DNA from 2 places in the Lactobacillus sp. B3795 genome. Region 1 is predicted to be linked to the other one. Evidence: a T-box and tRNA genes for the amino acid it is inferred to sense, from the RefSeq annotation. Region 1 holds a T-box; the other holds one or more tRNA genes.
The links. The T-box of region 1 lies ahead of asnS (asparagine--tRNA ligase). A T-box ahead of a tRNA ligase gene usually reads a tRNA of that ligase, here a tRNA-Asn.
Positions count from the first base shown of each region.

Region 2: it encodes a tRNA-Asn, which carries the amino acid that the T-box ahead of asnS (asparagine--tRNA ligase) is inferred to sense. The anticodon was not compared.

Region 1 is NZ_JAFNPE010000006.1:119,459-126,689, reverse strand. Features, by position in the region: gene asnS (asparagine--tRNA ligase) at 1-1,150, opposite strand, end outside; T-box leader at 1,210-1,418, opposite strand; gene J3U50_RS03925 (tautomerase family protein) at 1,578-1,970, shown strand; gene J3U50_RS03920 (NAD(P)H-quinone oxidoreductase) at 2,273-3,235, shown strand; gene J3U50_RS03915 (hypothetical protein) at 3,325-3,981, shown strand; gene J3U50_RS03910 (GH25 family lysozyme) at 4,153-5,367, shown strand; gene J3U50_RS03905 (TetR/AcrR family transcriptional regulator) at 5,405-5,944, opposite strand; gene J3U50_RS03900 (MDR family MFS transporter) at 6,069-7,231, shown strand, end outside.
Region 2 is NZ_JAFNPE010000014.1:188,121-195,351, reverse strand. Features, by position in the region: gene J3U50_RS06215 (FAD-dependent oxidoreductase) at 1-1,082, opposite strand, end outside; gene J3U50_RS06210 (SGNH/GDSL hydrolase family protein) at 1,481-2,227, shown strand; tRNA gene J3U50_RS06205 (tRNA-Asn) at 2,558-2,629, shown strand; tRNA gene J3U50_RS06200 (tRNA-Asn) at 2,688-2,759, shown strand; tRNA gene J3U50_RS06195 (tRNA-Asn) at 2,807-2,878, shown strand; gene J3U50_RS06190 (GH25 family lysozyme) at 3,061-4,173, opposite strand; gene J3U50_RS06185 (ATP-binding cassette domain-containing protein) at 4,393-6,306, shown strand; gene J3U50_RS06180 (TetR/AcrR family transcriptional regulator) at 6,363-6,917, opposite strand.

The DNA of each region.
Region 1 (7,231 bases):
CAATTCCTGGTACTAAACAGTCAGCAGCGGCAACAGTCTTACCATCGTCGTTATCACGCATGTAGAATGCCTTGATATCTCTTGGGTAATCAGTTAAGAAAGTAGGGCGTTTGTAGACATCTTCACACAAGTATCTTTCGTGTTCTGATTGTAAATCAATTCCCCATTCAACTGGAACCTTGAATTCTACATCTGCATCTTGAAGTAACTTAACAGCGTCAGTGTAAGTAACACGGGCAAAGTCTTCGCTAGCAGTCTTTTGCAGTTTTTCAATTAGACCGGGTTTAACGTTTTCATCTAAGAATTCTAGTTCATCCTTAGCATGATCTAAAACGTAGTTGATAACGTATTTTAGTAAACCTTCAGCAACATCCATCATACCTGGTAGGCGAGTGTATGCCATATCTGGTTCAATCATCCAGAATTCAGAAGCATGACGAGGAGTGTGTGAGTTTTCAGCTCTGAAAGTAGGACCGAAAGTATACACATTCTTGAATGCCATAGTGAATGCTTCTTCTGGAAGTTGACCACTAACAGTTAGGTTAGTTTCAGTCTTGAAGAAGTCCTTTGAGTTGTCTACGTGACCTTGGTCATCTTTTGGAAGGTTGTCCATGTCCATAGTTGTAACTCTGAACATTTCACCTGCACCTTCAGTATCACTACTTGTGATGATTGGGGTGTTAACGTAAACGAAGTCATTGTGTTGTAGGTATTCGTGAACTGCAAATGCAGCTAGTGAACGAATTCTAAATACTGAGTAGAAAGTATTAGTACGTGGACGCAAGTGAGCGATAGTACGTAGGAATTCGTACGAAGTCTTCTTCTTTTGTAGAGGGTAGTCAGAGTCTGAACGACCAACTAGTTCTACCTTTTCTCCGTGCACTTCAAAAGGTTGAGGGGCATCTGGAGTCTTCACAAAGGCACCTTCAACAGTGATTGTTGAAGCGATTGGAAGCTTGCTGATTTGTTCAAAGTTTTCGTTACTCTTTTTAACGATAATTTGAGCACTCTTGAAGCAAGAACCATCGTTTAATTCGATAAAACTGATGTTTTTTGAACCACGAATGGTCTTAATTGAACCTTCAAGAGAAACTGTTGTGTTATCTTCTAGATCTTTAGTGTATAGATCCTTAACACTAAGTTGTGTCATGTGATTCACGCCTTTCCGTAAACTATAAATAGCGGTAAATAAAAAACTTCCGCCCAAAAAATTAGGACGAAAGTTCCGCGGTACCACCTAAAGTGCCTATAAATAGGCCACTCAATCAAATAACGCTTTGATGTGCGTTCGTCTCTACTAAAGATTCAAAACGAAAACAAATAGGTGTTATTCATTGATGAAAGTATTATTAAGCTCTCACTATCCTTAACTCGCTGATAAGATTCATCAACTACTCATCCGTATTTATAGTTCTATCATATTAACTATTTTTCACATTTAAATATTACCACTATTTTGACATTAATTACAATATAAAAGTAGGGCAAAGACAAAAAAGCGTATTGATTGCATTAGATATGTACATATTGGATAATGGTTTCATTAAATAACTTATTTTATGTAAGGGGAACGCAAAATGCCAAAAATGAATATTGACGTAATCAAAGGCCACGATCGCGATTACTTAAAACAACTAATGGATATTTCTTACCATGTCATGCTAGACTGCTTCGGTGCTCCAGATGGAGATAGATACCAAATTCTAACTCAACATGAAGACTTTGAAATGAACATTCTAGATACCGGACTAGGTTTTGATCGTACTAACGACGTTGTTGTATTTAGTCTTACTACCAGACCAAGAACTAAGGAACAGAAGTTGAAGTTCTACCACGACTTGGCTGAACAATTAGAAGACAAGCTAGGCATCAAGAAGACCGACTTAATGATTAACTTGACTACCAATACCGATGAAGATTGGAGTTTTGGAAACGGAGTCGCTCAATTTATTGATGGTCCACTAAAATAAAAAAGTGCGGTTATTGAGCCGCACTTTTTATGTAGAGTTAGTTTGTAAGTTAAGATAACAAGCTGAGTTGAAAAGGTGTATCAAGTTATCAGCTTCAAGTCGATAATAGCACGATGTGGCGGCATCGTTAACTAAAAGTTTAGTAAAAAAATTAATATATACCAGTAGAAGTATTAAACGAAATAAAATGAATTTAATCACTGGGTTAAAAGTAGCTAATATATTTTTTTAGAAACTAGTAAATACACCGATTAGACACGTTGTCTATCTTAAATGAAAATAAAAGAGTGAGGTTTATATATATGAAAGTGGTTAATATTGCCAGCGCAAAAAAATCGAATTCATTGGTAGATGCACCGATGCCAGAACTAAATAATGGGGATGTTTTGGTCAAAATTCATGCAGTCGGCGTTAATCATGTTGATTTGTTATGGGCAGATCAAAAGGTTAAACCAGAAGAAACTGTATTAGGTTTGGAAATGGCTGGAGAAGTCGTTGACGGAAATGATACAAAATATAATGAAGGAACCCGGGTAATGGGATTGATAGATAACGGTGGGTATGCTGAATACATCGCTGTTCCGTCAGAACGATTAATGCCAATTCCAGACAACATTGATTACAAAAAAGCGGCCACCATTCCTGAAAGCTTTCTAACCGCCTATCAAACATTATTCACAATTGGTAAACTACAAGATAATCAAACGATCTTAATTCATGCGGGAGCCAGTGGGGTAGGAACCGCCGCAATTCAATTGGTTAAACTACTTACAAATTCTACCGTCATTACAACATCTAGTACTAAGAAGACCGATATTTGTTTAGACTATGGTGCCGATTACGCAATTGATTATCGCAATAGTGACTTTGCAGAAGAGGTGCAAAGAATTACCGACGGGCATGGTGCCGACTTAATCTTAGACTTCATCGGTGCCAGTTATTATCAACAAAACATCAAATCAGTTGCAATGGACGGCCAAATCATTCTAATTGGTAACCTTGGTGGAAGTGAGATTAAAGACGTTAATATCATGGATATTATTGGTAAAAGAATCTCAATTACTGGAACATTATTGTCACCTAGAAGTAACGAATACAAGGCCAAACTAATCAGTGACTTCAGTAATGATGTCTATGACCTGTTGGACGATGATAAGATCAAATTACATGTCAGCAACGAGTTTGATTTATCTGAATCAGAACAGGCTTTGACATGCATGCGTGAAAAGAAAAATACAGGAAAAATCGTTTTAAACGTTAAGTAGTAAGACGCTTAATATAGGCGTCTTTTTTGTTTACTGAAAATCAATAATTGGGTATTCTATATTAAAAGAAGACGAAAGGCAGCTGTGAAATGAACATATTAGAAGTGATTGCTAAGAAACTTAATTTACATAAGCATGTATCAGAAAAAAGCGATCAACACGCGATTTATGCATCATTAAATACGATTGAAAATTTGTTATTTGCCATTTTTAAAATCATTATTGCAGCCGTTTACCTATCTGGATGGTTCCTAATATTCGGTGTATATTACTTGATTATGTTTATCACCCGTTGCATCTTCCTACACCTATACACAAAGCAACGTATCAACAATAGCTCCTATGCCCAAAGAGAATACTTAATTGTTGGTGGATTATTCTATATTGTATTAGGTGGGGTTCTTTCAGCCATTTGTTTGTATATGTATAGGTTTGGTGGGATGCAGACATATAGTAAGGTTGTAATGCTAATTATCGCGACCTTTGGTTTTGTTAAAATCATTTCTTCAATCGTCGGTTTGATTCAATCCAGGCACTTATATAATTCATTGATCATGTACTTGAAATCTTTAAACGTCATCGATGGGCTACTAGCGATTGTCATTACTCAGTACGCAATCTTATCAACCCAACATGCACCGAATGCATCACAATCCACGGGCTTATTTGGATTAGGAATTGGTTTGATAATTTTATTACTTGGTATTTTTATATTAATAAAGAATATGAAACGAAAAGACGCCTAAATAGGCGTCTTTTGTTGTTTTTAAAAATGTCAAGATTAAAAATTTTACAATTTGTAACCAAATATTTAATAATTTGTAAAGAAATTGGGAAAAATTGTAACTTGTGTATAGTATTCTTGCAATATTTAGATTGTACAATAGAGGTAATCATAATTGTTAAAGGATGAGAGTATGTATAAACTAAAGTATTTATTGATGAGTTTTGGGGTCGCGTTGATTGGGGTACTATGTATTTCATTCACATCTGTGAAGAGTAATGCCGTATCTAACAACGTTTACGATTTATCTGAATGGCAAGGTAACTTCACCGATAATCAAGTGAAGACATTGAAGAACGAAGTGCCTTTCGTAATTCTTCGTGTTCAATTTGGTAGTGCCTACCATGATAAGACATTTGCCCACAACGTTGCTTTAATGAAGAAGTATGGTGTTCCATACGGTGTATATTCATTTAGTCAATACACCAGTCCTTCAGATGCAGCTAGCGAAGCAAAGACATTATACAGTCGTGCTCCAGAAGCTAGATTCTATGTTAACGATTATGAACAACAAACTGTTAAGTCAGGTGGAACTAATGCCGCTACCAAAGCATGGGTTGATGCCTTGAGACCACTAGTTGGTAATAGAAAGATTCTTTTCTATTCATACCAAAGCTTTATGGCTTCTCATGCCGCCGATGCCGTTAGTTCATATGATGGTTACTGGTTAGCAGCTTACCAAACAAATGAACCACAAAGAGAACATGTTTTATGGCAATACACAGATTACTTCTATTCTCCAGCATTGAACCAATACGTTGATGCAAGTGTATTAACACAAAAGAATAGCTCTTGGTTTATTGATGCTACAAATAACAGCAACAATAACAATAGCAATAACAAGCCAAGTAAGCCAAAATCTAATGTGACATACACTAAGGAAAACAAGACATTGACTGTGAAGACAGCCGTTAAGTATAACTTCTACAACCATGTTCCTGGAAACAACTACTTTAGTGAACTTCACAGAACTCACTATGGTCGTACATTCCATGGTAAGAATGTAACGGTAGATTTAAAGGCAACCGTAAATGGTCGCACTTACTACCGTGTATACGAAAATGGTAAGTTATTAGGTTGGATCAACCAAAATGGATTAGGTCCACACATTAGTTATTCTAAAGTTAACATGCACAAAAAAGTTAAACTAAATAGTAACTACAGATTCTACAACCATGTGACACAAAGTCATTTTGCTGATTTCAAGACAATGGGAACAGCAAGTGAATACGCAGGTAAGACAGTCCACATTACTGGTCGTGCAATTAAAGATGGTTGGAAGACTTATTACTACAAATGTTATTACGAAGGTAAGTTCATTGGTTGGATTTACCAACGTGGAATTTAATAAATTAAAAGACATCGCCTAAGCGCGATGTCTTTTTTTATTGGATACCATTTTTTAAATACATAATGAATTGTTTTCCCATTTGTTCGGGGGATTCGATGCATCCGTCTTTTAGCCAGTTGACTAGGAAACTATACGCCGCACCACTATAAAAGTAGAGCTTATAACGATCAATTGACTGGGCTGGCATGTCACCAGCGATATTCATGACACGTTCGTTAAATAATCCATAAATATAATCACCTAAACGATTTTCCAAAAGAAGGATCAAGTTATCCTTTTCCTGATATAACAAGGTGAATGCCTCGGTAATCAAATGAGGTTGGTCTAAAAATGATACTAAGTCGTTTGAAGAAATGGTAGTTATCTCCTCGGAATCACGGATGTTATCAAAATAAAAGTCGATAATTTCTTCTTTATTATAGAAGTTTCGGTAGTAGCTTGATCTTGATACACCGGACTCCTTGATTAAATCAGAGACGGAAATATCGGTGAACGCCTTTTTCTTTAATAGGCTGAAAAGACCGTTAACAATCTGTTTTTTAACGCGAATGTTCTCTTGTGTTCCATATCTCATTGTTATTGCTGCGACATTTTAGCGGATTTTGTTCCACTAAAAGGTCTTCTCCTTTCTGATAATTCTGCTAGAATAATCTTCGTTAACTGATACAAATTGTATCACATAGAGAGGAGAATGAAAAATGCAAGAAAAGAAATACAATCGTTCATTGATATTACTTGTATTGATGCTAGCTGCAATGGCTGGGGCATTAATGCAAACATCATTGGGGACGGCATTACCAACTCTAATGCACGCCTTCAATATTAATTTAAGTACAGCACAACAAGCTACCACTTGGTTCCTATTAGTTAATGGGGCAATGGTTCCGGTCAGCGCATTCTTGGCTAACCGTTTCTCAACTAAATGGTTACACGTAGTTGCATATGGATTATTACTAATTGGTATTTTAATCAGTATGTTGACTCCGGAACAAAGTAACCTATGGTGGATCTTCGTAGTCGGAAGAATTGTTGCTGCAGTCGCAGTTGGAATCATCTTACCATTAATGCAAATTGTGATTTTAAACATGTACAGTCCTAAAGAAAGAGCATTTGCAATGGGGATGATGGGATTAGTTGTTGGGATGGCTCCAGCATTTGGACCAACATTAACAGGTTGGATTCTAAACAAGAGCCACCACATTTTAGGATTCACACTAAGTAATGCATGGCAAAACATCTTCATCATTCCACTTATCTTTATTGCTTTGGCAACAGTATTAGCACCATTTTTACTAAAGGATGTTGTTGAAAATACTAAGCAAAAATTAGACATTACATCATTTATTCTTTCAGTTGCTGGATTTGGACTATTCATCTGGGGATTCACTAACGTAAGTTCACAAGGCTGGGGTGACTTCAAAGAAGTAATCCTACCAATTCTAATTGGAGTTTTATTCCTAGTAGTGTTTGTCGTAAAACAATTAAGAATGAAGGTTCCTTTCCTAGACGTTCGCGTATTTATGAACAAGGACTTCACTATTCCAACTATTTCATTGCTACTTGCTACTATGGCAATGTATGGAATTGAAATGGTACTACCAACTTACCTACAAAACGTAAGAGGATTAACTCCACTAGATTCTGGTTTAACATTACTATACGGTGCCTTATTCATGGGTATCATGTCACCAATTGCTGGTGCTTTATACAACAAGGTAGGAATTAAGCTACTAAGTATTGTTGGTTTCTTACTATTAATCTTAGGAACTCTACCATTTGTATTTATCAATGCTGAAACACCAACCATCATCATCACTGTACTATACGCAATTAGAATGATGGGAATCGCAACTGTAATGAT
Region 2 (7,231 bases), on a different contig from region 1:
TCGATTAGTACTGATTCAGCACCCTTAACACCACATTTTTCTTGAGTGTCTTGTTTAACACCAGTTGAAGCAAAGTGGTAGTTGAATACTGAAAGTGCTGATGAACCTGAAACAGCAGTCATCTTTAATTCTCTTCCAGCAGCGTTAGCAGCAGCAGTACGTCCTTGACGACGAGCGTTTGATGCTAAAGCGATTGATGATAATTCACCAGTTGGTGCGTATGGAACCTTTGTTGCGTCACCAACAGCGTAAATATCTTTAACACTAGTTTCTTGGTGTTCGTCAGTCTTGATACGGCCACGTTCGTCTAGGTCTAATAGACCATCTACTAATGAAGTGTTTGGAATAACACCGGCAGTTTCAACAACTAATTCAGCATCGAAAGTACCTTGGTCAGTCTTAACGCCTGAAACCTTACCGTCTTTTCCAACGAATTCGGCAACGTTTACGCTACCAACAAAGTTAACGCCGTTTTCTTTGAATTCTTGAGTTAGTTTTTCAGTGAATTCTGAATCTAGGTAGTTACCCAATAGACGAGGGTTGTGGTCTACGATAGTAACTTCCTTACCTGCTTTAGCAAATGCTTCAGCAGCTTCGATTCCAATGTAACCTGAACCGATAACAAAAACATGTTTTAGGTCAGGATCTACCATTTTTTGTTTTAGCTTGATTGCCCAGTCACGGCCACGCATTGCATATAGGTTTTCTAGATCCTTACCAGGAACGTCTAAACAACGAGGAGTAGCACCAATAGCTAAGATTAGCTTATCGTAGCTTTCATCACGTTCTGAACCATCAGCTAAGTTCTTAACATGAACTGACTTGTTCTTTTCATCAATACTTGCGATTTCTTGTTGTACAAATACATGTACACCATCTTTTTCTGCGTTGTCTACAGTTTCGTAAGCAACTGTATTTACATCCTTAACAGTACCTTCAAGGTATAATTCCATACCACATGATAGAAATGAGATGAAGTTTCCTCTTTCATACCATTGAATTTCTGCGTCAGGGTTTTCTAAAAGCATTCCACGAACGGCTTCATATCCACCGTGTGAAGAACCAACTACGATAACTTTCATTAGTGTGTGGCCTCCTAATAATTTTCAATTAATATTTATATAACTTCACTTTGTGAGAAATATCACATTTGATTTACAAGAGTTATTTTACCTTTTGTGCGATTATATAGCAAGCAATATTAGCAAAAAAGTGAAAAAAAGATGAAATAATTTTGATAAAAATTAAGAATTAGTCATATTTGCAACTAAAATCGCTATAAAACGCCCTTGTTTTAATGTTTTCTCTAATATTAATGGGCAAAATGATGATCATTTCTTTAATTAAATGATATTTTCATCACAAAGTATCTGTACAAATGTTTAAATATTAATTAAGTTTCCCGCTATTAATTGTAGTGGCCCCTAAATGCTAGTAAAATTAAAGACAATAATAAAAATACTATGAGGGGTTAATTACAATGAAATACGGGTTGATTAAAACTGCACTATTCACTGCAGCCGGCGCTGCGCTTGTGAAGTTATCAAAGAAAAGCATTGATATTAGAAGAGCTAACAGCGAAATATATCAACCATCTAGAGATTTCTTTGTGGATGACAACCTAAACGGTAAGAAAATCGTCTTCCTTGGTTCCTCAGTAACAGCAGGTCTTGCTGCTAAGGGGATTTCATTCGTTGACTTCTTAAGAGTCGAACATGGCGTCCACGCCATTAAGGAAGCAGTTAGCGGAACCACATTGGCAGATATTAATGAAAAATCCTACATTAGTAGAATGAAGAAGAATCTTAACTTTGATTCTCATTATGATTTGTTTGCCTGCCAACTATCTACTAACGATCAAAGAAATGGTGTCGAAATGGGCAGAATCAGTAAGTCATACAATGCTGAAGATTTCGATACCCAAACTACCATCGGTGCGATTGAATACATAGCCGCCACCGTTCAAGATACTTGGGATTGTCCATTGGTCTTTTATACCTGTCTAAGAAAGCCAGAACCTGAGTACGAATTCCTACGTGATAAGCTATTCGAATTACAAAGAAAATGGCATTTTGCCATCATCGACATTTGGAACAACAAGGCATTGAAGAAAATGAACGAAGAAAATCCTTGTTTTATGCTAGACGACACTCATCCAACCTGTGCCGGATATCGTTACGGTTGGACCCCTATTTTCGTCAAAGAATTAGATCAAATGTTAGAATAATTAAAAAAGCCACCGGTGAAAAACGTTGTTATATCAACATTTTATTGGTGGCTTTTTCTTTTTATTAATTTTTAATGAAAAAACAGTTGCATTCTTTTAATAATGGTGTATTATTATAAACAACGACAGAGATATGATAACTACATAAGCAAAACATAAGATTACTGTCTTTATTGGGTTTGTGAGATGTTTAGGTTAAAAATTATCGTTGTTATTTGATATATTTAATAGAAAAATCTTTCACATTTTTTTCTCATTTAAATATCACATGCAGACATATTTATACTCTTTTGAGTAGTTGGATTAAATTCCAAGCACATATTTCATTCTTGCTCTATGGTTCAATGGTAGAACGGCGCACTGTTAATGCGATGGTTACTGGTTCGAGTCCAGTTAGAGCAGTCGAGTAGCATCCCTACTCATCAAAAAGACTTAGATCTTTTATCAAACTACATATTATTGCTCTATGGTTCAATGGTAGAACGGCGCACTGTTAATGCGAAGGTTACTGGTTCGAGTCCAGTTAGAGCAGTTGAGTGGAACCCTACTCATCAAAAAGATAATTTTTCACCTCATTTTTGCTCCGTGGTTCAATGGTAGAATAGCGCACTGTTAATGCGATGGTTGCTGGTTCGAGTCCAGCCGGAGCAGTTGGGAGAAATCCCAAGTTAGCTTTATCCCAATGTTAACTAATAAAGCAAATTGCTTTTCCATATTTTTATTCATAATTATCTATAATTCCACATAATAAAAAGACTTAGCCCTTTGACTAGGTTTTTTTATTTGTTTTCAGATCAAAAAAGGCGATAGTCTAATGACTATCGCCTTTTTCTTTATGCTACATGTTTCTTATGATGTTTCTTCTTGTGGTGAACCTTTTTAACATGCTTTTTCTTGTGGTGTTTCTTAACTGACTTTTTTACATGTTTCTTTTTGTGATGAGTCACCTTTTTAACATGTTTTTTTGCTTTTTTAACATGTCTCTTTGCTTTTTTAGCAGTTGTCTTCTTAGCAGTTGCTTTTTTGGCATTTGCCTTCTTAGTAGTTTCTTTCTTGGCATCTGCCTTCTTAACAGTTGTTTTTTTGGCAGTTTCATTCTTGACGTCTGTCTTCTTAACTGTTGCTTTCTTAGCAGCTAGGTTAACAACTTTAGCAGTCTTGTCATTTGATGTGGCGGCAGGTTTCACTTCAGTGTTACCTTGCTTGTTTTCCACCTTTTGACCCTTGTTAGCGTCATTGTTAGCTACTTTCTTAGCGACTGTACCTAAGAACCAAGATTTTTGTTCACGTAACTTACTTGCATCTACCTTTTTGTGTAATGCAGATGAGTAGTGACGATCAGTGTATTGCCATAATACGTGGGCAATTGATGGTTCATTCTTAGTGTATGAAGCTAACCAGTATCCATCATACTTACTTAATGCTTGAGAAGCATATGTCTTCATGAAACTTAAGTATGAGTAGAATAGAATCTTTTTAGATCCAACAAGTGGACGTAAAGTGTTTACCCATTTTGCAGTCGCAGCGTTTGAATGACGACGACTGATTGAAGCAACTTCAAAATCGTTTACATAAAATTTAGCATTTGGTGCTCTGTGGTATAAGTCACGAGCTTCTCTTGCAGCAGCTGCTGATGAATTATATCTACTAAATGAATACACACCGTATGGTACTTTGTACTTATCTAATAGCGCTTTGTTGTGTTTGAATGTTTTATCACTGTAACTTGATCCGTATTGAACTCTAAGAATTGCGAATGGAACTTCTTTGCTTAAGTTCTTTGCCTTCTTATTAGTTAGACGCCCTTGCCATTCTGACAAGTCATATACGGTTTTACTACTTGCACTTGCATTTGTATTAAAGCTTCCAATTGCTCCAACCCCCGTTGTTAAAGCAAGAGAAGCGACCATTGTCATCAATATTGATTTAAAACTGAACTTAATCAATATACTCACTCCTATTTCTCTAAATGAATCTTTGATTTGCATTATAGACGCCTAATGTTGCAGGAATGATATAGTAATATTACAAAATGTGACAAATTTTAATTTTACTGCAATTTTTCTCTCAAAATGCAACACTTTCTTTCATTTTGATGATTGTTTTGCATACATTTCCGCATATAATAGTCATTACAAATTAAATAACAACAAGGAGTGAAAATAATGTCATTCTTAGAATTAAAAAATATTCAAAAATCATACTACCTAGGCAAAGACGAATTCAAAGTCTTAAAAGGAATTGATTTATCATTCGAAAAAGGCGAAATGGTATCAATCCTTGGGGAATCCGGTGGTGGTAAATCAACATTAATGAACATCATTGGTGGATTGGACAGTAAATACGAAGGTGACGTTTTACTAAACGGCAGTTCATTAAAACATGATACTGACAAACAACTAGATGAATACCGTCGTAAGACAATCGGTTTTATCTTCCAAAGCTTCAATCTAATTAGTCACTTAACTATTTTAGATAACGTATTAGTTCCACTTGAAATGACTACCCTTTCAAAGAAGGAACAAGTAGCCCGCGCCAAAGAATTACTTGCTAAGGTCGGTCTAAGTGATCACATCAACAAGTACCCTAACCAATTATCTGGTGGTCAAAAACAACGTGTTTCAATCGCCCGTGCTTTAGCTGGTGACCCAGAAATGCTAATCGCCGATGAACCAACTGGTGCTTTGGACCCTGAAAACACAACTGAAATCCTACAAATCTTGGATAACATTGCTAAGGAAGGAAAACTAGTCCTAACTGTTACCCACTCTCAAAAGGTTGCTGATTACGGTACTCGTATCGTTCACATGACTGACGGTCGTATCGATGAAGACAGAACTCTTCGTGATAAGTACTCAGAAAGTGACGAACCAGCACTAGAATCAAAATCACTATCATTAAAATCAATCGTTAAAATGACTTGGGATAACATCAAGTACAACTCCAAACGTAACTTACTAATTATCTTTGGTGGATTGATCGGTATCTTCTCAGTTGTATTCATGCTAGGACTTGGAAACGGTGTTCGAGGATACATTAACCATGAAATTTACTCTCAAGTAAATCCAAACAGTGTTCAAGTTTCCCATAAAAACACTAACGATCATTCCTCATTTAAGGATGCTGACGTTAACCGTTTAGAAAACATAAAGGGTGTTAAATCCGTTGAAAAAGCTTACGCATCAACTGGTATTCAAATGAAGGATGGCAACAAGACTGCCCAATCTTCATACATGACTACTAGTTTAGCTACTATTAATGAAGACAATATCAAACACGGTACAACTCCTAAGGATGGCGAAATCCTAATTAACACTACCGCTGCTAAGGCATTAAACAAGAAGAACCCTAACTCAATGGTAGGAAAAGAAATTCAAGTTTCATTCACTGCCATGAAGAACGGTACCCCATACCCAGTAACTAAGAAATTAAAGATTTCTGGTATCATCGACTCACAAAGCCCACTTACTATCATTAACTACGCTACTGTTAAAGAAGCTCTAGCCGACAACGGCATCAAGATTGAACCAAACTTCTTAAACGTAAACATCAAGGGTGGCGTAAACAACGTCAACCCTGTTCAAAACAGAATCAAGGCCATCGAAGTTAATGGTAAGAAAGCATACAGCATTCAAGGTGCTGGTGCGATTGTATCAACTCTAAACACTTACATTAACCTTGCTGTATACGTATTAGCTGCCATTGCTGGTATTTCACTATTAGTATCAGCAATCATGATTATCGTTGTCCTATACATTAGTGTTGCTGAAAGAACTAAGGAAATTGGTATTCTACGTGCCCTAGGTGCTACTAAGGGTAACATCAGAATGCTATTCGTCAGCCAAGCACTATTCCTAGGAATCTTCTCATCAGTAGCAGCTGTCGTTATTTCATACCTAATTCAATTAGGAATTAACTCAGCGGTACATGGTATGATTGATTACTCAATTATCCAAATCTCAGTTGGTAACGCCATCTTCGGTATCGTTGTTGCCGTTATCATCAACCTACTAGCTTCAATTCTTCCTTCAAACAAGGGTGCTAAACTAGATCCAATCGAAAGTTTAAGCGCTGAATAGCTAGTAATTATCCTTCCCCATAAAAAAACACGCTATGAAATTCATAGCGTGTTTTTTTAGTATTGTCGATGCATTAAGAAATCATAGACGTAGTCCTTATCGTACTCATCAAAATGATGAACCCAAAAGGCTACTATCCCTAATGCTGTCGATGAATTATAAGCGGCGAATAGTTTGCGCTTCTTTTCATCCATTGAATCAGTGAAAACCTCAGTAGTTGAATCAACTAATTCGTTAAAAAAGACAATCAATTTCATCGTAAATTGAATATCACCTTTTCCACTTAGTAATAATTCTAAGATTTGTTGATTATCCTCGATAACTGTTAAAAATTGATAAACGAATTTTCCTGCTGCTGTATCAATATATTTCACATTGCTATTCTTTAAATCAACGTTTGCTTCCCTAATATCATTAATAACGCGATCTTCTATTTTCTCAATCAAATCTGGTTTATCAATATAGTGACGATAAAATGTACTTCTATTAATGTTTGCGGTCTTGATGATATCACTCACCGTTACATCAGCAATCCCCTTGTTTTTTGCGACTTTGATTAACGCGCCCTCAATTTTATCCCTGGTAAGTTGGCGCTTGTGTTCGTATTTCACTTTTAATTCCTCCATAAGGTTATTGTTCACTTAAATATGTATGGTTGGTGTTATGATTAACTTATTAAATAGAAAAGAGATGCATAATATGTATAAATTTGGTCTAATGAGTGGACTCATCGTCTTCTTGATAGCTGTATTGACTGTTATCACACTCGTATTTGTTATCGGTCGCAAGGTCTATTTGCACAGAACAATCAAAAACAACATAGTATTTTTAATCTTAGCTTTAGTGGTCAGCATCGCCACATACGATATGGATAAATCGTTCATTAATTTTATTCTAACACCGATGTAAGCCGCAATAGGTTAAC